DNA from 2 places in the Microbacterium sp. MRS-1 genome. Region 2 is predicted to be linked to the other one. Evidence: predicted binding sites of a transcription regulator. Region 2 holds the regulator's gene; the other holds the start of a gene.
What was found. The regulator LexA, encoded in region 2, represses DNA repair genes until DNA is damaged. The targets are predictions, from matches to a motif close to TCGAACANNTGTTCGA.
Positions count from the first base shown of each region.

Region 1 (15,568 bases), on a different contig from region 2:
CGTGTCGTCGCCGCGCGTGCAGCTCGCGCCGCAGCGCCGCGGGGTCGTGCTGCTGGGGCAGGATCCGCACCTGTTCCCCCATCTGTCCGCGCGGGACAACGTGGCCTTCGGCGTGCGCGTGTCCGCGGGGGAGGGGCGCGCGGCCGGGCGGGTCGAGCGGCGCTCGCGCGCCGAGCGGGCGCTCGCTGAGGTGGGCCTCTCCGGGATCGGGCATCGTCGTCCGGCGGAGCTGTCCGGCGGACAGCAGCAGCGGGTCGCACTGGCGCGCGCACTGGCCACCGAGCCGCGGGTGCTTCTGCTGGACGAGCCGTTCACGGCGCTCGATCCGGTGACGGTTGCGGACATCCGCCGCACGCTCGCCGAGCGTGTGCGCGCGGCGGGGTGCACGACGGTCTTCGTGACGCACGACGTGGTCGACGCCGTCGCCGTCGCGGATCGCCTCGTCGTGCTCGAAGCGGGGCGGGTGTCTCAGCAGGGCGCGGTGCGTGAGGTGCTCACGGCCCCGGCCACGGATTTCGTCGCCGCCCTCGCCGGCGTCAATCGGGTGGCCGGGCGTGTGGAGGACGGCGTGTGGGGTGCCGGGGTGCTGCGGCTGCGAGCTGCGGGGGTGCGCGACGGGGACGCGGTGGCGCTCATCCCGATCGGTGCCGTACGCCTTGAGAGCGAAGGGTCCGGGGCATCGGAGGGCGAGGCCGCGGGGGCCGGCGCCGCCGAGCCGGTGCGGGCAGCCGGCACCGCGACGTGGACGGCGCGCGTGGAACGCATCGAGGCGACGCCCGCGGGCGCCCGCGTGTACACGGCGTCACCGCCGGTCGTCTGCGAGCTCACCGTCGCGCAGATGCTCGCCGCGGAGACGGCGGAAGGCGACGCGGTGCGCCTGTCGGTGGATGTCGCGGACGTGCGGATCGTCGCGAGCTGAGTGCGCGCAGACGGCGGCGTGCTGTCACGCCCCGCCGTCTGCGGCGACGTCCAGATCTCGCAGGTAGTCCGCGTTTGCGCGCAGCGATGCGCGGTAGCGATCCAGCTCCGTCTCCGACGCGTGCGCGGCGACGACATCGAGCAGCTCGGCGAAGGCCGCGTGGACCTGGCCGGCAGCATGAAGGCTGAGGGCCTCGAACACGGCCAGTGAGACCGCTTCGGGGAACTCGTCGCGAGCGTCGGCGAACACCCGGAGGGACTCGTCGAACCGGTCGAGGTTTCGCAGCGTGCTGGCGTACTGGAGCAGGCATCGGCGGCGGATGTCGCCGGTCAGACCGGCGTCGAGCGCGCGCGGATACAGAGCCGAGGCCGCGCTTTCGTCACCGGCGGTGTCATGCGCCCCCGCGAGCTCGTACAGGACACGCGCGTGATCGGGATGCCGGGCGTGGATCTCCTCGAGCGCCGCGATCGTCGGCGCCATCGCATCGCGATCTCGCGCCGCGAAGATGCGGTCCAACTCGGCATCGAGGCTCTCGCTCATCCGTCGATCCTCTCAGAACGGTGGCGGCTCGCCCCCGCCAGGTGCCGGTGTGGTGGTGTCGGGGACGAATCGGACGCGGCTGGGCGGGTGGTCTTCGTAGTGTCGTCCGGTGGGGGAGGTCCATTGCAGGGTTCCGCCTCCGAGGTGCCGTACTCGCCAGGTGGTGTGGTGTTTGAGCGTGTGGTGTCGTCGGCACAGGTGGGCGAGGTTATCGTGTGCGGTCGCTCCGCCGATCGCGGCGGCGGTGGTGTGGTCCTGGTCGCATCGGTGTGCGGGGCGGGTGCATCCGGGCGTGCGGCATCGTTCATCCCGTGCGCTCAGGTAGCGGCGAAGGCCCGCGGACGGCCGGTACCGGTCGACCGCGACCGGGATGCCGGCGATGGGGTCTGTGAACACCCGATCCCACCCGGGTGCGAGCCCGGTGAGTCTTCGGGCGAGGGCGGGCTGGATCGGGCCGTACCCGGTCAGGATCGCTGGACCTGCGTCCGGGGCGCCGGCGAGAGTGAGTGCGGGGATCGTCAACTGAATCTGCGCGGTCACCGTGTCCAGCCCCGCCCCGGTGGCTGTGGTGGTGGGAGTGGCGGTGAGCAGCAGGTCGCTCAGGATGTCAGCGCGCACCTGCGCGAGCGTGCGGTGATCCTTCTCCTGCACGCAGATCGCACCACCGCAGGATGCTGGGTCGGTGTCGGCGTTGCCAATATCGCTGGTAGTGCGCGCCGTCCCCGTGACGACGCTCTGCCCGTCGTTGTCACCACCATCTCCACTGTCTGCATCACCTTCACCACCGCCGCTCGCGGCCGCGCCGTCGGCGGCGCCTTCGGGGTGGTCGAGGACGTGGCAGGCGCGGCTGGTGAGGGCGTCGTGGATCGCGTAGGCGAGGGGTGCGGGAAGGTCGGCGATCAGGCGTGCCATCCCGTCATCCAGGTCGAACAGTCGGACCGAGCGGGTCTCGTACGCGCGGTCGGTGGCGTCGGTGAACGCGTCGGGGTCGATGGTCGCAGCGATGACTTTCACCGCCGCCGTCATCCGCGTCGGAGACTCCGTCCGTGCGGCCTCCAGGGCGAGGGCTTCGAAACGGGCACGATCGTCGGGCGTGCGAAGCAGCATCCCGATGCGACTGATCGCCCACGCGTGCGCCGCATCAATGCCGCCGTCCTCCCACACCTTCAAGGTGGTGGGGAAGTGCTCACGCAGCAGGAACGCTTCCGACATGCGCCGCTGCACACCCCGATCCGACACCCGCAGCGCCATCGCGAGCTCCAATGCGACCTCTCGCAGCGGTAGGTCCGCGTCGGATGAGCGCACGCGTGCCCGCCCCAGTTGCTGTGCTTCCTGCCGCAACAGTTCCACCCGATCCGCAACCAGATCCACCGCAGCCGCCAGCAACCGGGCTTCTGCCGCCTGCGCCGCCGCCGCGCGACGACGCGTATCGACGACGCCATCGACCAGCCCGTCCAACGCCGGCCACCCCGAACCCGCGGACGCGACCGACTCGACCGGACGAGCATCCGATACCGCGAGCATGATTCACCCCCTAGAGACCTGCAGGCACATCGGCGCGTCAGGGCCGATCCCCCCGCCGCCAGGGGGCATGCGACGGGTTGTGCTTCCCTCCACTATAGAACAAAAGTACGAAACTGGCAAGAGAATCCGCTATTCGGCCTCCGCCCGCGCACAGCCGGGTAGCCTCGGTGCATGCCCGCCGTCCCGCTCATGCTGCGCACGGGACGCGCCGCGTCAGCGCGGCCGACGGCCCCGGGCGCCCCGCTCGTCGACCGTTTCGGTCGCGTGCACCGTGACCTGCGGATCTCGCTGACCGACCGGTGCTCGCTGCGGTGCACCTACTGCATGCCCGAGCAGGGCAACGAGTGGCTCGCGCGCACCAGCATCCTCTCGACCGATGAGATCGTGCGGGTCGCGCGGTTGGCGGCGGCATCCGGGATCACGACCTTCCGGCTGACGGGCGGCGAGCCACTGCTGCGCGCCGACATCGTCGACGTCGTGCGGCGTATCGCCGCGATCGCCGGTCCCGACGGCCCCGTCGAGGTCGCCCTCACGACGAACGGCATCCGCCTGGGCGAGGTGCTGCCCGACCTCATCGATGCCGGGCTTGACCGCCTCAACATCTCGATCGACACTCTCGACCGCGACCGCTTCCGCGAGCTCACCCGACGCGACCGCCTCGACGATGTCGTGGAGGGCATCGCCGCGGCATCCGCATCGGGCCTTCGCCCGCTCAAGCTCAACGCGGTCGCCATGCGTGGCGTCAACGACCACGAGCTCGTCGACCTCGTCGCCTTCGCGCTCGATCACGGCGCCGAGATGCGCTTCATCGAACAGATGCCTCTGGATGCCGGTCACACATGGGATCGCGCCCGCATGGTGACCCGCGACGAGATCCTCTCAGCGCTCTCGGAACGCTGGAGCCTCGAGCCCGTTCCGGGTCGCGGGGGAGCGCCTGCGGAGCGTTTCCTGCTCGATGGCGGACCCGCCGCTGTCGGCGTGATCGCCTCGGTCACCGCCCCGTTCTGCGGCGCATGCGACCGCCTGCGGCTCACCGCGGACGGTCAGCTGCGCAACTGCCTGTTCTCCAACGACGAGTACGACCTTATGCCGCTGCTGCGTGCCGGCGCCGACGATGTCGCGCTCGACGCGCTGCTGCACGACTGCATCGCCGGCAAGCTTCCCGGCCACGCGATCGACGATCCGTCGTTCCTGCAGCCGGCGCGCGGGATGAACGCGATCGGCGGCTGAGCTCAGGCTTCGATGCGTCCGCCGGTCAGCCGCACCGTGCGGTCGACGAGCTCGGCGGGGACGTCGACGTGCGAGATCAGCACGACGGCGCGGTCGGGTCCGACGGCACCGAGCAGGTCGGTCAGGAGGGCGTCGGAGGCGTCCGCGTCGACGCCGGCGGTCGGCTCGTCGAGCACCAGCACGGGGAAGCCGTGCAGCAGCGCCCGTGCTAGCGCGATCCGCTGGGCCTGCCCGCCCGACACGAGGGCTCCGCGCTCGCCGACGCGCGCATCCAGGCCGCCGCGCGCGGCGAGCCAGTCGCCCAGGCCCACCCGCTGCAGCACCGCCTCCAGCTCGGCATCCGTGGCCGTGTCGCGGGCGAAGAGGAGGTTCTGCCGGATGTCCTCGTCGAAGAGCATCGGCTGCTGTTCGCAGAGCCCGACCGTCTCGCGGACGGTGTCGGGGTCGAGGTCGTGCACATCGACCCCGCCGATCGTGTAGCGGCCGGCGGTCGTCTCCAAGAAGCGCACGAGGACGTGCGCCGCCGTGGTCTTGCCGGCGCCGCTGGAGCCCACGACCAGAATCCGCTCGCCCGGGGCGACCGTCAGATCCAACGCGTGCAGGGCATCCTCTGCGGCTCCCGGCCAGCGCGCCGCGACGCCCTGCAGAACGAGGCCAGCGCCGAGAGCGGCGTCCGTTCGTGCGTACGCATCGGCGTCGCGGGCGACCTCGAGCGGGATGCCCGCCGGTGCCTCGTCCGGCACGGCCTCGGCGATGCGTGCGGCCGCGGCGCGCACCTGTCGCCATGAAGACGCTGCCGCCGGCACCGCGGCGAAGACCTCGAACACGGCCATCGGCACGAGCACCGCGACGGCGAAGGCAGGAGCGGTGATCGTCCCGTCGCCGAGCGCCGGAACGGCGGCCAGCACGGCGAAGACGGAGGCCGCGCCAGCCAGCACCGACACGACGGCCGTCGAGCCCGCCTGCGCACCCGCCCGGCGGGTCACCGCCCGCCGCAACGCGCCATCCGCCGCGGCGATGCGCTGCGCACTGTGCGCGTCGGCTCCGTACGCGGCGAGAACGTCCAGGCTCGCGAGATGATCGAGCACGGCGTCGGCGAGGCGTGCGCGCAACGGCGCGATGGAACGTTCGGCGCGAGATCCGGCCACCCATCCCCAGCCGACCGCAACGACCGCCGCCACGAGGAGGCACGCGAGCAGGGTGAGCGCCGCCGGCCACCAGACGATCCCGACGAGCACGACGGCGCCGAGGGCCACCGTCGCCGACGACACGAGCGGCAGCACGACGCGCAGCGGCAGGTTCTGCAGCTCGTCCACGTCGTCGACGAGAGCGCCGAGCACCGAGCCGCGCCGCGTGCGGGTCAGCCCGTCCGGGGCGAGCGGAATGAGCCTGCGTACCAGATCGGTGCGCGTCACCGCGAGCTGGCGCAGCGCCGCATCGTGGCTCGCGAGTCGCTCGGTGTAGCGGAAGGCGGCCCGGCTGAGAGCGAAGGCGCGCACGCCCACGACGGCGGCCGACAGGTACATCACCGGAGGCTGCTCGCTGGCGCGCACGATGAGCCACGCGCTGCAGGCGAGCAGGGCGACCGCCGACGCCTCCGAGAGGAAGCCGGACGCGGCGCCCGGCCAGAATCGGCGCAACGACGGCATCGCCCGCCGCAGCACGTCCGTCGTCGTGGTCATGCTCCGACCTCCGCCGGTGTCGCCGACAGCGTCACGACGCGGTCGGCGATTTCCCGCGCGCTGCGCCGGTGAGAGATGAGAAGCACCGTCGCTCCGCCATCGGCGAGATCTCGGATGCCGCGCCACAGGGCCGCCTCCGTCGCGGCATCCAGTGCGGAGCTCGGCTCGTCGAGGGCGATCACGGCGGCGCGAGCGCGAAGGTGACGGAACACGGCGCGCGCCACGGCGACGCGCTGGGCCTGTCCGCCGGACAAGCCCGCGCCCTGCACTCCGAGCTCCTGATCGGGATCGAGCGCGCCCGCCTGGGCGAGCTCCAGCGCGCGTGCGACCAGGGGGCCCCGCGATGCCGCGGCAGTCTCATCGTCGCCCAGTGCGACATTGTCTGCGATGGTGCCGGAGATCAGTCCCGGATGCTGCCCGGCCCAGGCCAGCCACGTCGCGGGGGAGAGCGCGCTCACGGGTGTGCCGTCCAGCTCGGCGTGCCCGTCGAAGGCGACCGCGCCGCGGAGGGCCGCGAACACGCTCGACTTGCCGGCGCCGCTCGGTCCCTCGATGAGCGTGACGGTACCGGGCTCCGCGACGAGGTCGACGGAGGGCAGGAGCAGGTCGCCGCGCCGGACGCGCAGTCCGGTGAGCACGAGTCGTCCCGGGCCGGCGCTCACCGTCGCGGCGTCGGCCGTCCGCGGCGCGCGCTGCGCATGGGCGGCGAGCTCGCGGGCCTCGTCGAGCACCGCGAAGACGTCGTCGGTCGCGGCCACGCCTTCCGCAGCGGCATGGAACTGCACGCCGACCTGGCGCAGCGGAAGGTACGCCTCGGGCGCCAGCAGCAGCACGAACAGGCCTACCGCGAGCGCGAGCGACCCGTCGACCAGGCGGAAGCCGATCGACACGGCCACGATCGCAACCGAGATCGACGCCAGCAGCTCGAGCGCGAAACCCGACAGGAACGACACACGCAGCACCCGCATCGTCTCGACGCGGTAGGTGTCGGTGACCTTCTCGATCGACCGCACGGCGCGATGCTGACGGCCGAAGACCTTGAGCGTCGACAGACCCTGGACCGTATCGGCGAAGCGGGCGGCCAGGCGCCCCAGGGTGCGCCACTGCTTCTGCTGCACCGTGCGCGTCGCGAGGCCGATCAGCACCATGAACAGCGGGATCAGGGGGAGAGTGAGCAGCACCGTGAGCCCGGAGATCCAGTCCTCCCACCACATCACGGCGACCAGCACCGGGGTCGCGATCACGGTGAGCACGAGCTGTGGCAGATAGCGTCCGAAGTACGCGTCCAGCGCTTCGAGGCCGCGCCCCGCGGTCACCGCGAGCTGCGCGCTGTTGCGGCCTGCCAGCCATCCCGGGCCCAGGATGCCGACGGCATCCACGAGCTGCGCCCGCAGCTGCGCCTGCACGCGCGCGGCGGCACGCGCCGACAGGGCTTCGCGCGCCCAGAGCAGCAGCGCACGGGAGACGATGACGGCGGCCAGCGCGGTCAGCAGTGTGGTCAGCTCGGCCCACGGCATCCCGTCGATCGCGCGCGTGATCGCGTGCGTCAGCAGCCACGCGAACGCGACGACGACCGCGGTCTGCAGCACGCCGATCACCGCGATCGCGGCGAAGAACGCCCGCGATGCCGACGCGTAGCGCACCAGTCGCGGGTCGACGGGCCGCACCCGCGTGCGGCCCTGGTCGGCTTCGGTTGCCATTCTTCGATCCTGCCTCATAAACGGACACCGGCCCCGGTCCTCACCCGTGGGGTGAGCGCCGGGGCCGGTGAAGCGGCCTCAGTGGGCTGCGGCCAGCTCCGCCTTCTCGATCGTCGTGCGGGTGATCCGCTTGCGGAAGATCCAGTACGTCCACGCCTGGTAGGCGAGCACGAGCGGCAGGAAGATGAGCGCGGCCCACGACATGATCTGCAGCGTCATCGGCGTGCTGGACGCATTCGAGATGGTCAGGCTGAAGGCGTCATCGGTCGTCGACGGCATGACGTAGGGGAACAGAGCCAGCCACAGTGTGAGCACGGCGAACACGATCGTGACCGCCCCGGCCGCGAACGCCTTGCCGTCGCGGTCGGCGATGTTGAACCACGCCGACAGCAGCAGCGCGACCGCGGCGATCACACCGCAGGCGATGACCGCCCACAGCAGCGGGGCGCCGCGACCGGCGGCGAGGAAGATCGTCCAGACCACGGTTCCGGCCGCGAAGATCACGGTCGGGATCGCGAGCTTCTTGCCGAGCGCCTGCGCGTCGTGGTGCACCTGACCGTCGGTCTTCAGGCCCACGAAGTAGACGCCGTGCAGGAAGAACAGCAGCAGCGTCGTCACGCCGACCCAGAGCCCGTAGGGGTTCAGGAGGGTGAACAGTGAGCCGGTGAAGTTCTTGTCGGCGTCGATCGGCACGCCCTGCACGATGTTCGCGACCGCGACGCCCCAGAGGAGGGCCGGCACGGCGGAGCCGATCGTGATCATCCAGTCGAAGCGGCGCTTCCACGAGAGGTCCTCGCGCTGGTGACGGTACTCGAACGAGACGCCGCGGGCGATGAGGGCGAGGAGGATCAGCAGCAGCGGCAGGTAGAACCCGCTGAACAGCGTCGCGTACCACTCGGGGAACGCCGCGAACAGGCACGCGCCGGCGACGATCACCCAGGTCTCGTTGAGGTCCCACACCGGGCCGATGGTGTTGATCACCTGGCGGCGCGAGACCTCGTCCTTGCCGAGGAAGGGCAGCGCCATACCGACGCCGAAGTCGAAGCCGTCGAGCACGAAGTATCCGACGAAGAGCACTCCGACGATGAAGAACCAGAGGGTTGCGAGGTCCATGTCAGCCAGCTCCTAGTACACCGTCGAGGGGACGTCGTCGACCTTCAGATGCCCCTCGGGCGTCAGGTCGTCGGGGTCGGGGAGGGCCTGCGGACCCTCGCGCACCGTCTTGAAGATGAGCCCGAACTCCACGACCGCGAGGATCGCGTAGATCAGGGTGAACGCGACGAGCGAGATCAGCACCGTCCAGCCCGGCACGTTCGGGGAGACCCCGTCCTGCGTGAGCATGAGACCGAAGACGATCCACGGCTGGCGACCCATCTCGGTGAAGATCCATCCGACGAGGATGCCGAACAGGGCGAGCGGCGCCTGCCAGATCGCGATCTTCCACATCCAGCCGGCGACCGGGCGCTTCGCGCCCTTGCGGGTGACCCAGAGACCCGCGACCGCGATGGCGGTGGCGAGCAGGCCGAAGCCCATCATCCAGCGGAATGACCAGTACGTGACCCAGAGGATCGGCGCGAAGTTGCCGTCGACCTGGTCGGCGAACTGCGGGAAGAGCTGGGTCGTGTAGAGGTTGTTGAGGTCGTTGATGCCCTCGACGCAGCCGTTGAAGTCGCGCGTGGACGTGGAGAGGAAGGCGAGCACATACGGCACGCGCAGCGACCAGACCTCGCCGGTACCGTCGGGGGTGCCGATGGAGAACAGCGAGAACGAGGCATTCGCGCCGCACGCGGAGTTGAATATCGCCTCCGCCGCCGCCATCTTCATGGGCTGGGTCTGCACCATCACGAGGCCGAGCTGGTCGCCGGAGAGGAAGACGGCCACGAAGCCGATGATCATCGCCCAGAGGCCGAAGCGTAGCGACGTGCGCATGGTGTCGAGGTTGCGTCCGCGCGACAGGTGCCAGGCGGAGGCGGCGATCATCACCCCGGCGGCGAACATGATCGCCGACGAGAGCGTGTGCGGCAGCTGGGTGAGGGCGACCGGGTTGGTCAGCACCTCCCAGAAGTCGGCCATCTCGGCGCGGTGCCCCTCGGTGGACATCTGGTAGCCCTTGGGGTTCTGCATGAACGCGTTCGCCGCGAGGATGAAGTAGGCCGAGAGCCAGGTGCCGGCGACGGTGATCCAGATGGTGGCGAGGTGGATGCCGCGGGGCAGCTTGTTCCACCCGAAGATCCACAGGCCTATGAAGGTCGCCTCGAAGAAGAAGGCCATGAGGCCCTCGAAAGCCAGGGGAGCGCCGAACACGTCGCCGACGAAGCGGGAGTAGCTCGACCAGTTCATCCCGAACTGGAACTCCTGCACGATGCCGGTGACGATCCCCATCGCGAAGTTGATGAGGAAGATCTTCCCGAAGAACCGCGTCAGGTGCAGCCACTTGACCTCTCCGGTGCGGTACCAGACGGTCTGGAAGATCGCGATGAACAGCGACATCCCGAGCGTGAGCGGCACGAAGATGAAGTGATAAAGGGTCGTCAGGCCGAACTGCCAGCGAGCCAGCAGGAGCGGGTCCAGGAAGTCCATCGTCATCCTTCCGAGGGCGGGAGTCTTCTTCGTGACTGAAGCTACACAGGGATTTCCCAGCCCCGGGCGCCCGGGGCCGTGAAAAAGAACCGAGGTCTGATCAGGCCGTGGCGCCGGCGAACATCAGCTGGACGACACACTCGCGCGGGTCGCAGGACGGGCGCATGGCATCGACGGCGAGGGGCCCGCCGGCGGCGCTGAGCACGCTCTGCATGAGACCCAGGTGCACGCGGCACAGCACTTCGCGATGCTCGGCCTGGGAGGAGGCGTGTGCGCAGGGGGTGAGGTCGACGGTCAGCTCGCGCTCATCGACCAGTGGATCGAAGCCGGCGTCGATCAGGTCCTCGACGAGGGCGTCGACCTGATGGAGGGCTTCGGTGTCGAGCTCGGGCGCGGCTCCCGGCAGCACGCGGCGCATGAGGTCGCCCCGCTCGGCGGCGGCGCGCACCTTGCGGCGCTGGATGGCGCTGGAGGCCAGGATGCCGTCGGCCGCACTGTAGAGCACGCGCGGGCGACCGCGGGTGGTGCGGTGCTCCGCCGCCGACACGACGTAGCCCTCGTCGATCAGACGCTGCAGATGCTCGCGCACGGTGTTCGGGTGCAGGGCCGTCGCCTCCACGATCTCGGTGATCGTGCGACGCGGCTGCTCCTGGACGAGGTGCAGGATCTCGACACGTGAATAGCTGGAAATGGCGCTGTACCCAACCGGGCGACCTGTGGTCATACCTCACATTATTCACGGTTTCGCTCGTGTGTGCCACCCCCGATCTGCGGGGGGTTTCTTCCGGCGGGGCGGAAGGCGGTCCGATGGGTGGAAACGCGGGCGTCGGCATCCGTTCACCTGCCGTCGATGCGGCGTTCTCCCGCACCCGCAAACGTCGGCAGAGTCGCTGTCGCGGCGGCCCCGCCGACTCCTCGTCTTCGCGTCTGCGCCTGATCGCGCTGCTCGCGGGTCTCGGCGCGCTGCACAGGCGCCGCCGGCGGCGACGAGTCGGGCAGATCTCTCCCGCGGCGCTCAGCGATGGCCAAGGTGTGTCGCCCTAGAGTCGGTGCATGCAGATCTGGCAGTTGCCGATCATCGATGGCGCTGTCCCGATCATCGTCTACACGATCGCGGGAGCGTTCCTCCTGGTCGTGCTCGTGCGTCGCTGGGACAGGCGCACCATTCTGTGGGCTGCGGGGGGCGCGATCGCGGGAGCCGGGCTGGGCGTGGCGCTCGTGCATGTCGTCGATCGGATGCAGCTGTTCGGCCCGGCGCCCCTGCCGGGGTTCGTCCTGCAGTGGGCGGCCGGCGCCCTCGCTGCCTCCGGGGTCGCGCTCGGCGCGCTGGTGGGTGCGCGATGGTGGCGGCGGATCGTGTCCGCCCTCGCCGTCCTGGTGTTTCTCGTCGCCGCGGCGATCGGCATCAACGCCGGTTTCGGGTTGAACCCGACCTTGGCGACGCTCTTCGGTGTGTCGGGCTACGACCCGCTCGATCTGCCCGACGTCGGGCCCACAACCGATGTTCCGACCGTTCCGCTCGCGCAGTCCTTCGTGCCGCCCGCCGGAATGCCGGCCAAGGGGTCGCGCGGCACGCAGGTCATTCCTGCCACGGCATCCGGCTTCGCCGCCCGCCCCGTGGGCATCTACCTGCCTCCCGCCGCGCTCGTTCCGAACGCGCCGGCCCTACCGCTGGTCATCATGATGATGGGCCATCCCGGAAACCCCGACCCGACCGCGATCAGCGACGTGCTGGACGAGTTCGCCGCCCGCAACCACGGCCTGGCGCCCATCGTGATCGTCGCCGATCAAGTCGGCTCCGCCAACGCCGACACCGCGTGCGCCGACTCTGCGGCCTTCGGCCGGGCGCGCACCTACGTGACGCAGGACGTCGTCGCGTGGGCGAAGGCGCACCTGCGCATCATCAACGACCCCGCCTTCTGGACCATCGCCGGATACTCCAACGGAGGAGGGTGCGCGATCTCCTTCGGGGCCGACTACCCCGCGATGTGGAAGAACATCCTCGACATCTCGGGAGAGCCCTTCCCGGGATCCGAGCAGGTCGCCAACATCACCAAGACCGTCTACGGCGGCAGCAGCGAGGCGTTCGAAGCCTCCAAGCCCGTGAACATCCTGGCGGCCGCTCCGGCCGGGACGTACGCCGGGATGACGGCGGTGTTCACGGCGGGATCCGCCGACCCCGCATACATGGCGCACGCCGACACCCTCGCTGCGGCCGCGCGGAAGGCGGGGATGGCCGTCACCCGCTACGATATCCCGGGCGTCGGGCACACCGGGGACGCGTTGAAGCTCGGTCTGGTCGAGGGCTTCACCGTGCTCTATCCCGTTCTCGGACTCTCGGTCGGTCAGACGCGGTAGCGAGCTGTTGACTTCTCGTCAAGATCGACTTCCTCAAGACTTGCGCAAGATCCGTGCGCTCCGAGCGGCTCGCGAGGCCGCAAGAGCGCTCTATTCAACCGAATGTGCAGGTTGCCGCAAGATTGGCCATATTCACTGGGCGTCTGCGGCTCGAAGACGTAGCGTCGTGACTAAGCGATCCGGCGCCCGAAGCCGGGCAGCGATACGATGAAGGCGACTGTCGGTCTGGGGGGATGCGACGGTCGCCTTCATCGTTCGTCTTCATCGTTCGTCTCCGCTCAGCCGGATGCCGCTCGTCGGTGCGTGTCGAAGAACGACCACAGCTGCGCGGTGGCATCCCATCCCCGGTAGACCTGCTCGCCCTGGGGCGTGGATCCGCCGTCGGGTGAGGGCCATTCGTGGCCGTACCCGGCGATGCTGACGAGCTGTACCGTGCGGGAGTCGGGGCAGGCGGCGGTCTCGGTGGTCAGCGGCGGCGCCGAGGTGGTGACATCCTCGTCGCACGAGGCCGCCCGTGCCCAGAGCGCGTGGACATCCCGTTGCGCGGTGGCGTCGATCCGCGCGGTGCCTACGGTGGATGCGCCCCCGTCGTAGAGCACACGGGTGTCGTCCACACCGTGCACGGCCATCACCGAGGTCGGGGCGGGAGCGGGGCACTCCAGCCCGACCGGCATCGTTCCGGACACGGGGCCGATCGCGGCGAACAGCGTCGTCTGGCACGCGAGTCGGTAGGCCATCATCGCGCCGTTGGACATGCCGGCGGCGAAGACGGCCCCGGCGTCGATCGAAACCCGCTTCTGCGCATCGGCAACCGCCGCAGCGATGAACGCCACATCGTCGGTGCCGTCGCGGGCGGGCCACCCGCAGCATCCCCCACCTGCGTTCCAGGCCCGGCCGTCGCCGTCCGGGTAGAGGATGACGACGCCGTGCTCGTCGGCGATCCGGTCCCACCCGTACGACGCCTCGGCCTGCTGCGCCGACCCGTAGCCACCGTGCAGCATCACGACGAGTGCCGCCGGCGCGGAGAGGTGAGCGGGCACGTACAGCCGATACGACCGGTCGTGGCCGTCGACGGTGAGCCGATGCTGCGAGCTTCCGGAGGCGCTGACGCCGGCCGTGGAGAGCGCGGGCGGGTCGAAGCGAGAGCCGGCGCACGCGGCGAGGCTCGCCACGAGCGTGAGCAGTGCGATGACGGCGATCGCCCGGCGCATCTGCGGCTGCCTTCCCGATCCTCAGCGGCGGAACGTGAGGTGGGTCACGCCGCTTTCGGCTGCCTCGGCGCGCACCTCGTACCCGTTCTCCAGGCCGCGCAGGTCGTCCCAGAGGCGGATGCCGCGCCCCAGGATGATGGGCACGACAGCGACGTGCAGCTCGTCGACCAGCCCGGCATCGAGGAAGGAGCGCGCCGTCCTGGCGCCCCCGCCGATACGGATGTCACCCCCGGCGGCGACGGCGCGCGCCTGGGCGAGGGCTTCCTCGGCTGACGCATCGATGAAGCGGAAGCTCGTGCCGTTGGCCATCTCGATGGACGGCCGCGGCGTGTGGGTGAGCACGAACACGGGCACGCGGAACGGCGGCTCGTCCCCCCACCATCCCCGCCAGTCGGGGTCGTCGCCGTGCTCGTGCAGGCCGAACATGCCCGCGCCCATGATCTCGGCGCCGAGGTCGGCGAAGTAGCGCTGCGCATACTCGTCGTCGACGCCGGTGGTCCCCGCGCCCGTGTCGTCGTGCAGCACGCGCTCCCGGAACGTTCGCGTCGCGGTGTAGTCGCGGGTCAGGCGCCCCCAATCGTCACCGAAAGGGTTCTCCGGGGTCTGATCGGTCGTCGTCGCGAATCCGTCGAGGGAGATGTTCAGGTCCAGGCGCACACGGCTCATGACGACCAGCGTCGGTCATCGTCAGCCTCCGCGCAAGGTCGCCCCGGCGCTCGCCCCGCGCGCATCGGATTCGGATCTGCGCACCGGATGCGGATGCCGCGGCATCCACGGTCCGCATCCGTTGCGCATCTCCGAATCTGCGTGTGCGAAACCCCCGCGAGCGACGGGTCAGGCCGACGCGAGGGTGGACTGCCAGCCGAGGGCGGGCGCGACGTGCGTCGCGAACGACTCGACGATGCGGAGGTTGAACTCCACGCCCAACTGGCTGGGGATGGTGAGCATCAAGGTGTCGGCGGACATGACCGCGGCGTCCTGGAGCAGCTGCTCGACGAGCACGTCGGGGGCGGCGGCATACGTCTTGCCGAACGTCGAACGGAAGCCGTCGATGTAGCCGATGCCGTCGCCCTCCTGACTGTGGCCGAAGTACAGCTCGTCCTCGGCGGTCGTGATCGGGAACACCGATCGGCTCACCGAGACCCGCGGCGTGCCGGCGTGGCCCGCCTCCGCCCAAGCGGCGCGGAAACGATCGATCTGCTCGGCCTGCAGAATGTCGAACGGGCGTCCGTCGGCCTCGGTGACGAGGGTCGAGGACATCAGGTTCAGTCCCGTGCGTCCCGCCCACTCGGCCGTGTCGCGCGAGCCCGCGCCCCACCAGACGCGCGAGCGCAGACCCGGCGCGTGCGGCTCGATGCGCTGCAGTCCGTGACCGCCGCCGAAAGGCGAGTTGGCGTCGCGCTCGGCCAGGCCCTCGCCGTCGATCGCGCGCAGGAACAGGTCCATGTGCTCGCGTGCGAGGTCGGCGCCGCGCGGGTCGGATGCCGTGTAGCCGAACTTCTCGTAGCCGCGCACGACCGTCTCGGGTGACCCACGGCTGACGCCGAGAGCCAGCCGACCGTCGGAGATGAGGTCGACCGCGGCCGCCTCCTCGGCGAGGTACAGCGGGTTCTCGTAGCGCATGTCGATGACGCCGGTGCCGACCTCGATCCGCTTCGTTTTCGCGGCCATCGCCGCCAGCAGCGGCATCGGGGCGGCCTGCTGGCGGGCGAAGTGGTGCACCCGCACCGCGACACCGTTGACACCGAGATCGTCCATGCCCTGCGCGAGATCGATCGCCTGGTGCAGCATGTCGCCGGCGGTCAGCTCGCGACCGCCGCCGAG
Region 1 is NZ_JAUF01000018.1:55-15,622, forward strand. It holds partial or broken gene AS96_RS04535 (sulfate/molybdate ABC transporter ATP-binding protein) at 1-919, shown strand, start outside; gene AS96_RS04540 (tetratricopeptide repeat protein) at 944-1,459, opposite strand; gene AS96_RS04545 (HNH endonuclease signature motif containing protein) at 1,472-2,983, opposite strand; gene moaA (GTP 3',8-cyclase MoaA) at 3,155-4,213, shown strand; gene cydC (thiol reductant ABC exporter subunit CydC) at 4,216-5,895, opposite strand; gene cydD (thiol reductant ABC exporter subunit CydD) at 5,892-7,595, opposite strand; gene cydB (cytochrome d ubiquinol oxidase subunit II) at 7,674-8,708, opposite strand; gene AS96_RS04570 (cytochrome ubiquinol oxidase subunit I) at 8,721-10,175, opposite strand; gene AS96_RS04575 (ArsR family transcriptional regulator) at 10,276-10,899, opposite strand; gene AS96_RS04585 (alpha/beta hydrolase) at 11,229-12,533, shown strand; gene AS96_RS04590 (extracellular catalytic domain type 1 short-chain-length polyhydroxyalkanoate depolymerase) at 12,812-13,744, opposite strand; gene AS96_RS04595 (dihydrofolate reductase family protein) at 13,766-14,410, opposite strand; gene AS96_RS04600 (LLM class flavin-dependent oxidoreductase) at 14,579-15,568, opposite strand, start outside.
Region 1: a site for LexA is predicted at 3,079-3,094, ahead of AS96_RS04545 (HNH endonuclease signature motif containing protein). Genes of this name have one in related genera too.

Region 2 (15,568 bases):
GCCGTAGCGGGAGATGCCCGCGCGGAACACATCGGTGCGCGCGAGCGCCGCGAGCACCGTCCAGCCGCCTGCCGATCCGCCCTTGATCGCCAGGCGGCCGCCATCGGCGGCGCCGGTGGCGGCAAGGCCGGAGGCGGCTGCCGCGACGTCCGCCACGTCGACGACGCCCCATTGTCCGCGCAGACGCTCCCGGTACGCGCGGCCGTATCCGGTCGAGCCGCCGTAGTTCACCTCCAGTACTCCGATGCCGCGACTCGTGAAGAACAGCGTCTTCGCATCGGCGACGCCGCCCTCGTGGCCGGTCGGTCCGCCGTGCACCAGCACGAGATAGGGCGGGCGCTCTGCATCGGATGCCGCGACACGCGGATGGTGAGGGGGGTGCACGAATGCGTGCACCGTCCCCGTCGGACCCTCCAAGGAGAACGGGCGCGTCTCGGGAAGCCACGCATCGAGATCCTCACCCGCGATCTCCGCACGGTGTCCGACGATGAGGTCGACGTGCACCGTCGCCCCCTCCGCATCGAACTCCACCAGCCAGATGCCGCTCACGCCCGGTGCCATGCCGGAGACCAGCGCCCGGCGGCCGACGACCGCCTCGACGGCGAGGGATGCGGTGGCGGGGATGTCGATCACGGTCTCGGTGCCCGCGGCATCCCGCCAGACGAGCTCATCCGAGCCGTTGGTGCGGACAGCGATCACCCCGCCGTCGGACGTCACACCGAACCAGCGGCTGCCGAGTGACCACAGCGGGCCCCCCGTGTCCGCATCGGCCGGGGCGAGAGGCGCCCGCGGCAGGTCGGCATCCAGGCGTAGGCTCCAGAGGTTCCACCGACCCGTCGCATCGTCCAGGTACAGCAGGTCGTCCTCGTCGGTCCATTCGGGCTGGAGCGCTGCCGTGCTGCCGTCGGTCACGTCGGTCCACTCGACCACGGCGCCGTCCTCGAGACGACCGATACGCAGGGTCGTGCGGTCCCACGGCATGTCGGGATGATTCCAGGCCACCCACGCGAGCCGGTCCCCGCGCGGGGACAGCGCGGGCTGAGCCACGAAATCGCTGCCCGCGACGAGGTCGTTTGCTCCCGCACCGTCGAGGTCGATGCGCACGATCGCTCGCTCGCGGCCGCCGCGCTCGCGGATGCCGAGCAGCATCCCGCCGGTCGCGCGAAGTCCGCCGTAGCGGACATCCGCATCGTCCGTCAGGGGACGAGGGTCCGAGCCGGGCTCCTGCACCCACACCTGCTGGTCGCGGCGTTCGACGAAGAACAGCCGACCGGCATCGTCGACCGCCCACGACCCGCCGCCGTACTCGTGGACGCCGGATCGGGCGTTCCACGGCGCCGGCAGGACGAGGTGCACCGTGCCGGTCGCATCGCGCCGGAACACGGCCGTGCGGCCGGCCTCTTCGGCCACCGACTGCGCCCACCACACCTCGTCGCCCACGAGCGCAGCGCCGTCGACCCGGGGAGAAGCCGAAGAAGCCCACGCGGCGGTGAACGGGGAGGGCCAGGATCCATAAGGGTGCACATCGACCATGGCTGCCACGCTACGCGTGTGCGACCTGCCACGTCGGCAGGCACGTGCCGTCACACGCGGGTGAGGGCACCGCAGTGGCTCTAAAGTGGGGCATCGAGGCCGGGGCCGACCGGCCGCACGACCCCGACCCGAGAGGGAACCGAGCGAAGATGGCCCACGAACCTCGCGTCGGCGCTCCGGCGGCCGCCGTCACGGCCTCGCCGCGGGTACCGTTCTCGTTCGAGATCTACCCTCCGCGCACCCCCGAGCAGCTGCCTGCTCTCTACGAGACCATTCGCGTGCTCGCCGCCGCCGGTCCGCGCTTCATCTCCGTGACGTTCGGAGCGGGCGGCTCGACGACCGACCGCTCGCTCACCGTGCTGACGCACATCCTCCGCGAGACGACCGTTCCGCCCGTCGCGCACGTGACCTGTGTCGGCAGCAGCTACGCCGAAGCCACGACGGTCATCCGCGACTTCCTCGATGCCGGCATCACCCGCTTCCTGGCGCTGCGGGGCGACCCGCCCGTCGGCATCGGCGAGGACGACATCGTGTTCGGCGATCTGGAGTCGGCCGCTCAGCTCGTGCAGCTGATCGGCCGGGTGCAGGCGGAGCGCTCGCCGTATCGGGAGCGGGAGATCCCGGGCGTTCCGGGAGCGGTTCGGGTCATCGACGGCGACCGCGTCCAGATCGCCGTCGCGGCGTTCCCGAACGGTCACCCGCGTTCGCGTCACCGCTACGAGGACATCGACGCACTTCTCGCCAAGCAGGCCGCCGGGGCGACGTCCGCCCTGACACAGCTCTTCTTCCACGCCGACGAGTACCTCGACTTCGTCGAGCGCGCCCGTGCGGCCGGGGTCGTCATCCCGATCGTGCCCGGGATCATGCCCATCACCTCTCCGGGGCGACTGCGCCGAGTGCTCGAGCTCACCGGAGATGCGCGCCCCGACGCTCTCGCCGCGGCGCTCGAGTCGGCTCCGGATGCCGCCGCGCAGCGCGCCGTCGGCCTCGCCCATGCCGCCGACCTCGCGCGGTCCGTTGTCGCCGGCGGCGCCGACGGCATCCACCTCTACGCCTTCAACAACCACGACACCGTTCTGGGCGTGCTGCGCGCCGCAGAGCTGATCTCCGAAGCGAGCCCCTGACGCCGTCCGCTCAGTCGGAGGACTCGTCCGCCGCCGCGCGGCGAAGACCCCAACGACTCCACGCGCGGCGAAGAGCCGCCGCGCGCACGGACTGACCGGCGAGCCACGCGCCGGCGGCGACGGCGAGAGCGATCGCCAGAGCTGCGCCGGTCGCGCCGACCGCCGCCGCCAGCAGCTGGTCGAAGACGGCGGCGGCCGCGGCCGGCGTCAGCGCCGTCCCGGCTGCGGCGGACGACACCGCCGCCCGCCCCGCGGCAGCCGCGATCAGCAGCGCCCCGAGGCACGCCGCCGCCGCGAGTGCGGCCCGCCGCGAGTGCGTTCAGGCGTCGCCGCGCGAGCGCGATCCCGCTGAGGAACAGGATGACGGTAGCGACCGGCATCCACCATCCCACCGTCACGCCGAGCGCATATCCCGTTCGAACGGCGGCGAGGGTGTCTCCGGAGCCGATGACCACGACGTGATCGACGGAGGGGATGAGCGTCGCCCACGCCACGCCCTGCGCGCTCAGACGTTCCTTCACGCCCGCCACCACGGCGCCGACCTGGATGCCGAGTCCGGCCTCGGTCTGCACCACGACGCCGGCGCCATCGGAGGTCGCGGCGAGCGTGAGCGCGCGATGAGACTGCCGGAGAAGCTGTTCCCACAGCGACCCGAAGCCGTCTGAGCGGATCGCGTCGGCGATCGTGTCGTGCACGAGAGTCTGCACGGCGGCGGCGGCAGGCGCTTGCAGTCGCCGCAATGCGTCCGCGGCCCGGTCGCCGACGCCCAGCCCGATGATGCCGTCGACGATCGAGCCGGTGAGGGCGTCGGCGTCGAGCCTCGCGTCCACCGCGTCGGCGGATGCCGCGATCAGCGCGTCCTGCACGGTGGTCGAACGGGCCAGCGGCACAAGCGTCGCGGTGAACGCGTCTTCGTCGACCAGCTGCACCCGCGCCCAGACGCTCAGGATGGACAACGGGAGGCAGACGACGGCCAGGACGATCGCGACGGCCGATGCGAGGGCGCGCGCCCGCGACATGATCAGATCGCGCGCAGGACGGCCACGACGCGACCGAGGACCACCGCGTCGTCGCCGAGGATGGGCTCGAAGGAGGAGTTGCGGGGGAGCAGCCACGTGTGGCCGTCCCGCTGCCGGAAGGTCTTCACCGTCGCTTCGCCGTCGAGCATCGCCGCGACGATGTCGCCGTTGTCCGCGGTCGGCTGCGATCTCACGACGACCCAGTCGCCATCGCAGATGGCGGCGTCGATCATCGACTCGCCGCTGACCTTGAGCATGAACAGGTCGCCCTTGCCGACGAGCTGGCGGGGGAGGGGGAAGATCTCCTCGACCTGCTGGTCTGCCGTGATCGGCACGCCCGCCGCGATGCGCCCCACCAGAGGGACCAGCGCCGCATCGCCCACGGCCGGAGCGAGGTCGGCGGGATTCTCGGCGGCGGCACCCGGCAGGTCGATGAGAACCTCCATCGCGCGCGTCTTGCCGGCGTCGCGGCGGAGGTAGCCGCTCAGCTCCAGCTGGTTGAGCTGATGGGTGACGCTGGACAGCGACTTCAGGCCCACGGCGTCGCCGATCTCGCGCATGCTCGGCGGGTAGCCGTGGCGCGCGATGGAGGTCTGGATCACCTCGAGGATCTTCAGCTGCTTGTCGCTGAGGCTCTTCCGCCTGCGTGTCTGAGGCTTCTCGGCCATGTCGCGCGCTCCTTCGATCGCGTCCCCGGAAGGCAGAGCCTTCGAATGTCGGAGGTTGGTGATGGGGTCGTCTTGTCGAAACCGTATCCGGTTTTCGCACGGTCGGACGGCACGCGTGCGCGTGTCGGATTCGATTCATCTGCGAGAACCGTATCGCTTGACACTCGAACACTATCGAAGATAGATTCGGAACAGAGATTCGCATCCGGCTCTCCCGGCCGAGAGGCGGATGCGAATCTCGACTCGAATCTTCGAGGTGACGCTCTCACCCCCGACGCCGCGGCGCGGGACACGTCTCAAGGAGGAACCCATGACCACGATCGACATCCTCGGCGCCTCGCCCCGCGGCCGTGTCATCGCGGCGGCCCCCGCCACCCGTCTGCGCCTGACGGTTCGTGGTCGCCGGGTGCTCGCCTTCCTCGCCTCGATCCCCGTCATCGTCGCGCTCGGTATCGGCATCGTGTCCGGCGGCGGCGCGCTGGCCTCCAATGAGGGATCCTCGGGAGTCACGTTCACCCACGTCACGGTTCAGCCGGGCGACACGCTCTGGTCGATCGCACGCGCGGTCGCACCTGACGTCGACCCGCGCGACGCCGTCGACGCGATCGTTCGACTCAACGCCTTGGACTCGGGCAGCCTCGATGCCGGACAGAGCATCGCGATCCCGGCCGAGTACTCCGCCGGCCACTGATCAGCCTCGTCCGCTCAACACGGCGACCTCTACGATGGTGAGGGTGAGCGTTCGACTCGATGACCTTCCCCTCAGAGACGACCTGCGCGGCCTGACGCCCTACGGCGCTCCCCAGGCTCCGCTGCCCGTCGCGCTGAACGTCAACGAAAACACGCATCCGGTGCCCGAAGCGGTCGCGGACGACATCCTCGACAGCATCGCCCGTGCGCTCCGGGAGGTGAACCGCTATCCGGATCGCGAGTTCACCGCCGTGCGGGAGGGCTTCGCGGAGTACCTGGGTCATGGCCTGTCGGCCGCGCAGATCTGGGCGGCGAACGGATCGAATGAGGTTTTGCAGCACCTTCTGCAAGCGTTCGCCGGCCCCGGTCGGACGGCCTTCGGTTTCGCACCGACTTACTCGATGTACCCGCTGCTCACTCGTGCCACTGGCGCGACGTACGTGAGCGGGACGCGCGGCGTCGACTACACACTCGCCCCCGAAGACGCGGCCGCTCAGGTCGACCGGGGGCAGCCGGATGTCGTCTTCCTGTGCGCGCCGAACAACCCGACCGGAACGCCACTCGGACTCGATGTGATCGAGGCCGTCTATGACGCCGCACCCGGCATCGTGATCGTCGACGAGGCCTACCAGGAGTTCGCGCCCCGCGATTCCCGGTCGGCGCTGACGCTGCTGCCCGATCGGCCGCGGCTGGTCGTTTCTCGCACGATGAGCAAGGCCTTCGCGTTCGCCGGCGCTCGCGTCGGCTACCTCGCGGCCGACCCCGCCGTCATCGATGCCCTGCGTCTGGTGCGGCTGCCCTACCACCTCAGTGCGCTGACGCAGGCGGCGGCATCGGCCGCGCTGCGTCACGCACCGGCGATGCTCGCGATGGTCGACGAGATCGTCGCTCAGCGCGACCGTATCTCCGCGACACTCGACGCGCTGGGCTACCGCCCCTTCGAGAGCTGGACGAACTTCGTGCTCTTCTCCGGTGTGGAAGATCCTGCGGCGACGTGGCAGGGGCTCTACGAACGCGGCGTTCTGATCCGCGACGTCGGCATCGCCCACAGTCTGCGTGTCACGGCGGGCACCGCGGAGGAGTCGACGGTGTTCCTCGATGCGCTCGCCTCCCTCGGTCCGGGCGGTGCCGGCGCGCACTGACGGTGATCGCGGGGGTAACACGCCGGGCCGGCGCGCGCGCTCTCGGTAGACTCGGCTCATGAGCACCCCGGCCCTCCGCACGGCATCCCTGCGACGCGCGACCAGCGAGTCCACGGTCGAACTCGACCTCGACCTCGACGGCACCGGGCGCAGCAGCATCGACACCACGGTGCCGTTCTTCGACCACCTGCTCACGGCCTTCGCAAAGCACTCGCTCACCGATCTCACCGTGCGCGCCTCGGGAGACACCGACATCGATGCACACCACACCGTCGAAGACACCGCGATCGTCCTGGGGCAGGCGATCCGCCAGGCGCTCGGCGACAAGAGCGGCATCTCGCGCTACGGAGACGCGCTCGTTCCCCTGGACGAGGCGCTGGCCCAGGCTGTGGTCGACATCAGTGGGCGCCCCTATCTCGTCCACACCGGGGAGCCGGTCGGGTTCGAGCACCACCTCATCGGCGGCCACTTCACCGGTTCACTCGTCCGCCACACCTTCGAAGCGCTCGCTTTCAATGCTGGTCTGACGATGCACGTCACGGTGCTCGGCGGACGGGACCCGCATCACGTCGCCGAGGCCGAGTACAAAGCGTTCGCGCGGGCCCTCCGACAGGCGAAGGCGCTCGACCCCCTGGTCCACGGCATCCCCAGTACGAAGGGCGCCCTATGACCGACGCCACCGCAGGGCTCGAGGCCGGTACCCGCATCGAGGAGCGGCCTCTCGTGGCTGTGCTCGACTACGGGTCGGGCAATGTCCACTCCGCGGTGAAGGCTCTCGTCGCCGCGGGTGCCGATGCGCGGCTCACGGCCGATCGTGGTCTGATCCACGACGCCGCAGGTCTGGTCGTCCCCGGCGTCGGAGCCTTCCGGGCCGTGATGGAGTCCCTGCGCGCCACGCGCGGCGACGAGATCATCGAACGTCGTCTCGCCGGAGGTCTGCCGGTGCTGGGCATCTGTGTCGGCATGCAGGTGATGTTCGAGCACGGTGTGGAACGCGGTGACGACACCGAGGGGCTCGGCGAGTGGCCCGGGGCGGTCACCGAACTCGACGCGCCGGTGCTCCCGCACATGGGCTGGAACACGGTGCGGGTGGGCGAAGGCTCGACTCTTTTTCGTGGCCTGGAGCACGAACGGTTCTACTTCGTGCACTCCTACGCCGCGCAGCACTGGTCGCTCGAGGTCACGCGGCCGTTCCGCCAACCCGCCCTCACCTGGTGCGACTACGGCACGCCGTTCCTCGCCGCCGTCGAGAACGGGCCGCTGTCGGCGACGCAGTTCCATCCCGAGAAGAGCGGCGAGGCCGGCATCCGGCTTCTCGCGAACTGGATCTCCTCGCTGCCGCAGGACCTCACCCGCACCCGGTAGTAGTCTCTCTGCTTGTGTGTCCTCGTGTCCGCGCATGGCGGGCACTGAACCCTTCCTGGAGCCATGAACGATTTCGCGTCGACCCCCGAACTGATCCTCCTGCCCGCCGTCGACGTCGCCGACGGCAAGGCGGTACGTCTGACGCAGGGTGAGGCCGGCACCGAGACCAGCTACGGCGATCCCGTCGACGCGGCGTTGGCCTGGGCGCGCGACGGCGCCCAGTGGATCCACCTCGTGGATCTGGATGCCGCCTTCGGGCGCGGCAACAACTCCGCCGTGCTGCGCAAGGTCATCAAGCAGCTCAAGGGCGTGCAGGTGGAGCTGTCCGGAGGAATCCGCGACGATGCGACCTTGGAGGCCGCCCTCGAGTCGGGGGCGAGCCGCATCAACCTGGGCACCGCGGCGCTGGAGAACCCCGAGTGGGCGGCGGATGTGATCGGCCGCTACGGCGACGCGATCGCGGTCGGACTCGATGTGCGTGGAACCACGCTCGCTGCGCGCGGGTGGACGCGCGACGGCGGCGACCTCTGGCAGGTGCTCCAGCGCCTCGAAGACGCCGGGTGCAGCCGTTACGTCGTCACCGACGTCACCAAGGACGGCACGCTGAAGGGCCCGAACCTCGAGCTGCTGCGCGAGGTCACCACCCGCACCGTCAAGCCGGTCGTCGCCTCGGGGGGCATCTCGAACCTCGACGACATCGCGGCCCTGCGCGAGCTCGTTCCGCTCGGCGTCGAAGGCGCGATCGTGGGCAAGGCCCTCTATGCGGGGGCCTTCACCCTCGCCGAGGCGCTGGATGTCGCCGCAGGCTGAGAGTCCCGACGACGCCGCCGCCCACGCCTGCGCCGCGGATTCCGCAGGCGTCCCCTGGGAGGGGCGCTCTTTCGAGCCCAATCCGCACGCCGGCGACGACGGCTCTGCAGACCCTGCGCTGCTGTCGGCGCTGCTGAGCTTCCGCCGGGGCGAGGGTGATGCTCGTGCGGTCGTCGACGCCTACCGGACGGCACGCCTGTTGATCCCGCTGGTCGCCGAGGCCGGCGATGTGGGCGTCGCGCCGTCCGGCCACACCGTCGACAAGACGCAGGAGCTGTCCATCGTGACGGTCGCCGCGCCCGACGGGCGGCGTGTGCTGCCGGTGTTCACCTCGGTGGGCACGATGGCGGCGTGGGATCCGAAAGCGCGACCGGTGCCGGCCGACGGCATCCGTACCGCCTTGGCCGCCGCTGCCGACGATACGGACCTGATCGTGATCGACCCGGCATCCGAGACCGAGTTCGTTCTGCGTCGCCCCGCGGTGTGGGCCCTCGGTCAAGGGCTGGCCTGGGAACCCGCGCACACCTCGCCGGAGGTCTATGCCGGGCTGCAGGACTCGATCGGCTCCGAGCTGGGCGTGCTCGACCTGTCGGTGGCGCCGGGGGATCCGCAGGCGCGTCTGCGCGGCCCGGAACTGATCGTCCGTCTGCAGCTCGTGGATGGGCGCGACCAGTCTCAGCTCGACGCCACCCTGCAGCGGCTGGCGGCGCGGTGGGCCGCCGATGATCGCATTGCGGTGCTGGTCGACTCGCTCACGGTCAAGCTCGTCCGCGGCTGAGCGCCGCGCCGGGTCTCACGTGACGGGTCCGGTCCACTTCTCGCCCGGGCCCTTGCCGATCGGGTCGGGGATGACCGAGGCCTCGCGGAACGCGAGCTGCAGCGAGCGCAGTCCATCGCGCAGTGACCGCGCGTGCATGTCGCTGATCTCCGGCGCTCCGGCCGTGATCAGCCCCGCCAGGGCGTTGATCAGCTTGCGTGCCTCGTCGAGATCCCGCTGCGTCTCGGGATCGTCCGCGAGACCGGTCTTGACGGCGGCCGCGCTCATGAGATGCACTGCGGCCGTCGTGATGACCTCCACCGCCGGCACGTCGGCGATGTCGCGGGTGGCGGCGGCGGAGGCACGCTCCTGTTCCTCCCATCGGGCGAGCCGTTCGGCCTCGTGACGGTCGGGGGAGGAAGGAATCGTGTCCACGTGCTGCTCTCTGCTAGACTGTGCGGGCGCCGGAGTGTTCTGCTCCGGAACGAAAGAGGATCACATCCCACCCGCGCTTGCCGCTCCAGGCTACCGGGTCACGCGCTCCGCCTCGTCCGTCGAGGTTGTCGCACCGAGCAATCGGTGCGGGTGAGGGTGCAGGAACGAAGCCGACGTGCGCGTCGTGCGGGGTGGACGTGACGATCTTCCGCCCGAGACACATCCCTGTGTCCGGTGGCACCCACCCGTACGACTAAGGAGTTCCGCATCAGCGATCCCCGCACCAATGACCGCATTCGCGTTCCCGAGGTCCGCCTCGTCGGACCCGCGGGTGAGCAGGTCGGCGTCGTCCGCATCGAGGTCGCTCTGCGCCTCGCTCAGGAAGCAGATCTCGACCTCGTCGAGGTCGCCCCCAACTCGAAGCCGCCCGTGGTCAAGATCATGGACTACGGCAAGTTCAAGTACGAGGCGGCGCAGAAGGCGAAGGAAGCGCGTCGCAATCAGGCGAACACGGTTCTCAAAGAGGTCCGTTTCCGACTGAAGATCGAAGCGCACGACTACACGACCAAGCTCAAGCGTGCCGAAGGCTTCCTGCAGGCCGGTGACAAGGTCAAGGCCATGATCCTCTTCCGAGGCCGCGAGCAGTCGCGTCCGGAGCAGGGTGTGCGGCTGCTGCGCAAGTTCGCCGAGGACGTCGCCGAGTACGGAACCGTCGAGTCGAACCCCACGATCGACGGACGCAACATGGTCATGGTCATCGCCCCGCACAAGAACAAGTCCGAGGTGAAGACCGAGCAGAACGCCCAGCGTGCTGCGAACAAGGAGGCGGCGCGCCAGGCGCGCGGCACCACGGGCGCCGAGACCGAGGCCGCCCCCGCCGCCGAGCCCGCTCCCGCGGAGTAAGGCCGCCGGCCGGAGGCACAGCCTCCCGGCCCCCAGAGCTCCCGCCCCGCGGGAACCACAACGAAGGATAGAGACATGCCGAAGCAGAAGACCCACTCGGGTGCCAAGAAGCGCTTCAAGGTCACCGGTAGCGGGAAGATCAAGAAGCAGCAGGCGAACCTCCGCCACAACTTCGAAGGCAAGCCCACCAAGCGCACGCGCCGCCTGTCGGCCGACAAGATCCTGGCTCCGGGCGACGCGAAGGTCGCCAAGAAGCTCCTCGGCATCTGAGCGCTGACGCAGACGAGAAAGTAGAAGAAAATGGCTAGAGTCAAGCGGGCCGTCAACGCCCACAAGAAGCGTCGCGTCATCCTCGAGCGCGCATCCGGTTACCGCGGGCAGCGTTCGCGCCTGTACCGCAAGGCCAAGGAGCAGGTCACCCACTCGCTGGTCTACGCGTACCGTGACCGCCGCAAGCGCAAGGGCGACTTCCGCCGCCTGTGGATCCAGCGCATCAACGCCGCGGCCCGTCAGAACGGCATCACCTACAACCGCTTCATCCAGGGCCTCGGCCTGGCGGGCGTGCAGGTCGACCGTCGCATGCTGGCCGAGCTGGCCGTCAACGAGCCGGCCACCTTCGCCTCGCTCGTCGAGACCGCGAAGAAGGCGCTGCCGGCGGACGTGAACGCGCCCAAGGCGTAATCACTGCCCACACAGCACGAGAAGGGGTGTCCTCCGAACGGGGGACGCCCCTTCTTCATTCCCTAGGATGAGATCGTGCTCGAAAATCCTCGTTCTCCCCGTGTGCGCGCCGTCGCCAAGCTGACCAAGCGCAGCGCCCGACAGGAGACCGGGCTGTTCCTGCTGGAGGGACCCCAGGCGGCCCGCGAGGCTCTCGCCTTCCGCCCCGACACCCTCGTCGAGCTCTTCGCCACGCCCACGGCGATGGAGCGACATCAAGACATCCGGGATGCGGCCGCGGACGCAGGCCTGGACATCGTCTTCACGACCGAGGCGGTGCTGGATGCGATGGCCGACACGGTGACCCCGCAGGGGATCGTCGCCGTCGCGCGACAGTCGCCGACGTCACTCAAAGACATCTTCGCCGCATCGCCGACCCTCATCGCGATCTGCGAAGAGGTACGCGATCCGGGCAACCTCGGCACCATCATCCGCGCCGCCGACGCCGCCGGTGCCGATGCCGTCGTGCTGACCGGACGCACGGTCGATCCCTACAACCCCAAGGTCGTGCGCGCCACGACCGGCTCGCTGTTCCACGTGCCCGTCGCCGTCGCCGCGGAGCTGGCGGCCACCGTCGAACGGGCACATGCGGCGGGCCTGCGCATCGTCGCCGCGGACGTCGGGGGAGAGGACTTCCTCGCCCGCCGAGACGCGCTCGCCGCACCCACGGCCTGGCTGTTCGGCAACGAGGCACGGGGCCTGGACGACGATGCGCTGGCGCTCGCCGACCTCTCCCTGCGACTGCCGATCTACGGTCGCGCCGAGTCGCTGAATCTCGCCACCGCGGCGAGCGTCTGCCTGTACGAGACGGCCTTCGCACAGCGCGGCGATCGCTGACGCGAATTGTTCCGGGTCGGTTACGACTCGGTCAAGATCCTGTGCATAAGTTGGTCGTCTTCCACAGGATCTGCCTAGGCTGGCCCGCATGTCGATTCCGAATGCGACCCCGGCGACGTCCAACATCACCGTGCGCCGCGGGGATCCCCTCGTCGTGGTCAGCAACGTCGAGAAGCACTACGGCGACTTCCACGCGCTGAAGAACATCGATATGACGGTCAACCGCGGTGAGGTCGTCGTGGTGATCGGCCCCTCCGGCTCGGGCAAGTCGACGCTCTGCCGCACGATCAACCGCCTCGAAACGATCACGAGCGGCACGATCACCATCGACGGCAAAGAGTTGCCGAAGGAGGGAAAGGCGCTCGCGGCTCTGCGTGCAGACGTGGGCATGGTGTTCCAGTCCTTCAACCTCTTCTCCCACCTCACGATCCTCGAGAACGTCACGCTCGGCCCCATCAAGGTCAAGAAGATGAAGAAGGCGGATGCCGAAGCCGAAGCCAAGGTGCTGCTGGAGCGCGTGGGCGTCGGGCATCAGGCATCCAAGCTGCCGGGACAGCTTTCCGGCGGTCAGCAGCAGCGTGTCGCGATCGCCCGGGCGCTGGCGATGAAGCCCAAGGTCATGCTGTTCGACGAGCCCACCAGTGCGCTCGACCCGGAGATGATCAACGAGGTGCTCGACGTCATGGTCGGTCTCGCCCAGGACGGCATGACGATGATCGTCGTCACGCACGAGATGGGGTTCGCGCGTAAAGCGGCCGATCGAGTGGTCTTCATGGCCGACGGCCAGATCATCGAGCAGGCACGCCCCGACCAGTTCTTCACGGCCCCCACGAGCGACCGGGCGAAGGACTTCCTCTCCAAGCTGATCACGCACTGACCGAGACGTCCGCGCCTGGCACCGGCGCGGTCAACGAGAGATGGATACGAAACAGGAGGATCACATGCTGAAGAAGAACAGAATCGCCGGCAGCATCGCGGGGATCGCCCTCGCCGCGCTCGCCCTCACCGCGTGCAACAGCGGTACGCCCGGCGCGGAGCCGGGCTCCACCGGCGGTGCCTCGGGTGCCGCCGAGAATCCCTGGACGGTCGCCACCGACGTGACGATCGAGGGCAGCCCCACCTTCGACAAGATCAAGAGCTCCGGCACCGTCACCGTCGGCGTCAAGGAGGACCAGCCGGGCCTGGGTTACCTGGACCCGGTGACCAACACGCGCAGCGGCTTCGACGTCGACATCGCGCGCTGGATCGCCGCCTCGCTCGGCGTCGCCGAGGACAAGATCCAGTTCCAGCCGATCGCCTCGGCCAACCGCGAGCAGGCGATCGTGAACGGCGACATCGACTACTACGTCGGGACCTACTCGATCACCGACAAGCGCAAGCAGCAGATCTCGTTCGCCGGGCCGTACTTCATCACCGGACAGGGCCTGCTCGTCGCGGCGGACAACGACAAGATCACGGGCAAGGACTCGCTGACGGCCGACGAGACCGTCTGCTCGGCGACGGGTTCGACCTCGATCCAGCGGATCAAGGAGCAGACCCCCGCCAAGACCAAGGAGTACGACCAGTACTCGGCTTGCGTCGAGGACCTCAAGAACGGTCAGGTGGATGCCGTCACGACCGATGAAGCGATCCTCATCGGGTACGCGGCCCAGGCTCCCGACAAGCTCAAGGTCGTTGGCGAACCGTTCAGCGAGGAGCGCTACGGCGTCGGCATCGCCAAGGGCGACACCGCGCTGCAGACGTTCATCAACACGATGTTCACCGACGGCGGGTCGACCTGGCAGGCGATCTTCGACAAGAACCTCGGCGCCTCCGGTGTGAAGGCGACGCAGCCCCCGGTCGACGCCGCGAGCTGAGCGGGGCCGGCGGCAGCGACGAGTGCGCTGCCGCCGGCATCCGGCACCGAGACGACGACAACGAGAACGACGGAAGGCGGGGCGGTGGAGATCATCACCAACAACCTCGATCTCTGGGGTGAGGCGCTCAGAGGAACGATGGTGCTGTTCATCGGCGGGGGCATTCTCGCGCTGGTGCTCGGTTTCGTCGTCGGTGCCATGCGGGTCTCGCCGATCCCCGCGGCGCGGGCGGTGGGCACGGTCTACGTCAACTGGATCCGCAACACACCTCTGACCCTCGTCATGTTCTTCTTCGCGTTCTGCCTGCCGATCCTGCTGCGTGAGCGCATCGATGCGATCCTGCTGGCGACGATCGCCCTCGGCGTCTACACGGCGACCTACGTCGCCGAAACGCTGCGCTCGGGGATCAATACGGTCCCGGTGGGGCAGGCTGAGGCCGCGCGCGCACTCGGGCTCACGTTCGGTCAGGTGATGACGCTCGTCGTCCTGCCGCAGGCGACGCGCTCGGTCATCCCGCCCATGATGAGCGTGCTCATCGCGCTGTTGAAGAACACGACGGTCGCCGCCGGCTTCTCGGTGCTCAATCTCGGCTCCGTGCGCAGCAACCTCAGCGAGCGCGGCGAGAACCAGCTCGTGACACTTCTGTGGGTCATGGTCATCTTCGTCGCCCTCGTGCTGCTGCTCGCGTGGCTGCAGCGGGCGATGGAGCGCAGATGGAAGGTCGCCCGATGAGTTCCGTCCTCTATGACGTCCCCGGGCCGAAGGCGATCGCCCGCAACCGCGTGCTCGGTGCGGTGACGATCGTCGTGATCGCGGCGGCGGCGGGATGGGTGATCTGGCGCTTCGCCGCCACCGGTCAGTTCGCCGCCGACAAGTGGGAGATCTTCACCTACGGGACGATCTGGCAGCGTCTGCTCGACGGTGCCCTCGCGACGCTCGCCGCCTTCGCGGCGGCGGCGGCGGGTGCGCTCGCGCTGGGGTTGGTCCTCGCAATCGGGCGTCTGTCGGATCGTGCCTGGATACGCACGCCCGTCGGGTGGGTGACCGAGGTTCTCCGCGCGGTTCCGGTGCTCGTGTTCATGATGCTCCTCTATTACGGACTTCCCGTTGTCGGCATCCGCATGGAGCCCTACTGGGCGGTCGTGATCGCGCTCGTCGCCTACAACGGCTCCGTCCTCGCCGAGGTGATCCGTGCCGGCGTCGAGTCGCTGCCGCGCGGCCAGAGCGAGGCCGGCTACGCGATCGGTCTGCGCAAGGCCGGGGTGCTCCGCCTCATCCTGCTGCCCCAAGCGATCCGCGCCATGATGCCCGTGATCGTCGCCCAGCTGGTCGTCACGCTCAAGGACACCGCGCTCGGCTTCATCATCACCTACCCCGAGCTGCTGTACGTCATCAAGCTGCTCGGCTCGAACGCGGTGTACAGCTCACCGCTGATACAGACGGCCATCGTCGGCGGCACGATCTACGTCGCCATGTGCCTGGCGTTGAGCTACGTCGCGTACCGCATCGAGCAGCGCACGAAGCGTCGTCAGCAGCAGCAGGCCGCGGAAGGAGGCGCGCTGCACCACCCGGTGGGCGCAACGACCGACACCCAGTTGATCGGTCTGCAGCAGGCGACCGATCGCGCCACGGGCAACGAGGGCGGCGGAGCGGTCCGCCTGCCCCGCCGACCGCACTGATCGGCGGGGATCAGCGCGGCGGGGATGGTT
Region 2 is NZ_JAUF01000029.1:27,964-43,531, reverse strand. It holds gene AS96_RS06535 (alpha/beta hydrolase family protein) at 1-1,533, opposite strand, end outside; gene AS96_RS06530 (methylenetetrahydrofolate reductase) at 1,683-2,657, shown strand; gene AS96_RS06525 (hypothetical protein) at 2,582-3,676, opposite strand; gene lexA (transcriptional repressor LexA) at 3,679-4,344, opposite strand; gene AS96_RS06515 (LysM peptidoglycan-binding domain-containing protein) at 4,655-5,035, shown strand; gene AS96_RS06510 (histidinol-phosphate transaminase) at 5,070-6,176, shown strand; gene hisB (imidazoleglycerol-phosphate dehydratase HisB) at 6,235-6,846, shown strand; gene hisH (imidazole glycerol phosphate synthase subunit HisH) at 6,843-7,541, shown strand; gene priA (bifunctional 1-(5-phosphoribosyl)-5-((5-phosphoribosylamino)methylideneamino)imidazole-4-carboxamide isomerase/phosphoribosylanthranilate isomerase PriA) at 7,605-8,351, shown strand; gene AS96_RS06490 (SseB family protein) at 8,335-9,129, shown strand; gene AS96_RS06485 (DUF1844 domain-containing protein) at 9,145-9,543, opposite strand; gene infC (translation initiation factor IF-3) at 9,778-10,446, shown strand; gene rpmI (50S ribosomal protein L35) at 10,522-10,716, shown strand; gene rplT (50S ribosomal protein L20) at 10,747-11,127, shown strand; gene AS96_RS06465 (TrmH family RNA methyltransferase) at 11,203-12,003, shown strand; gene AS96_RS06460 (amino acid ABC transporter ATP-binding protein) at 12,092-12,880, shown strand; gene AS96_RS06455 (glutamate ABC transporter substrate-binding protein) at 12,945-13,859, shown strand; gene AS96_RS06450 (amino acid ABC transporter permease) at 13,944-14,591, shown strand; gene AS96_RS06445 (amino acid ABC transporter permease) at 14,588-15,538, shown strand.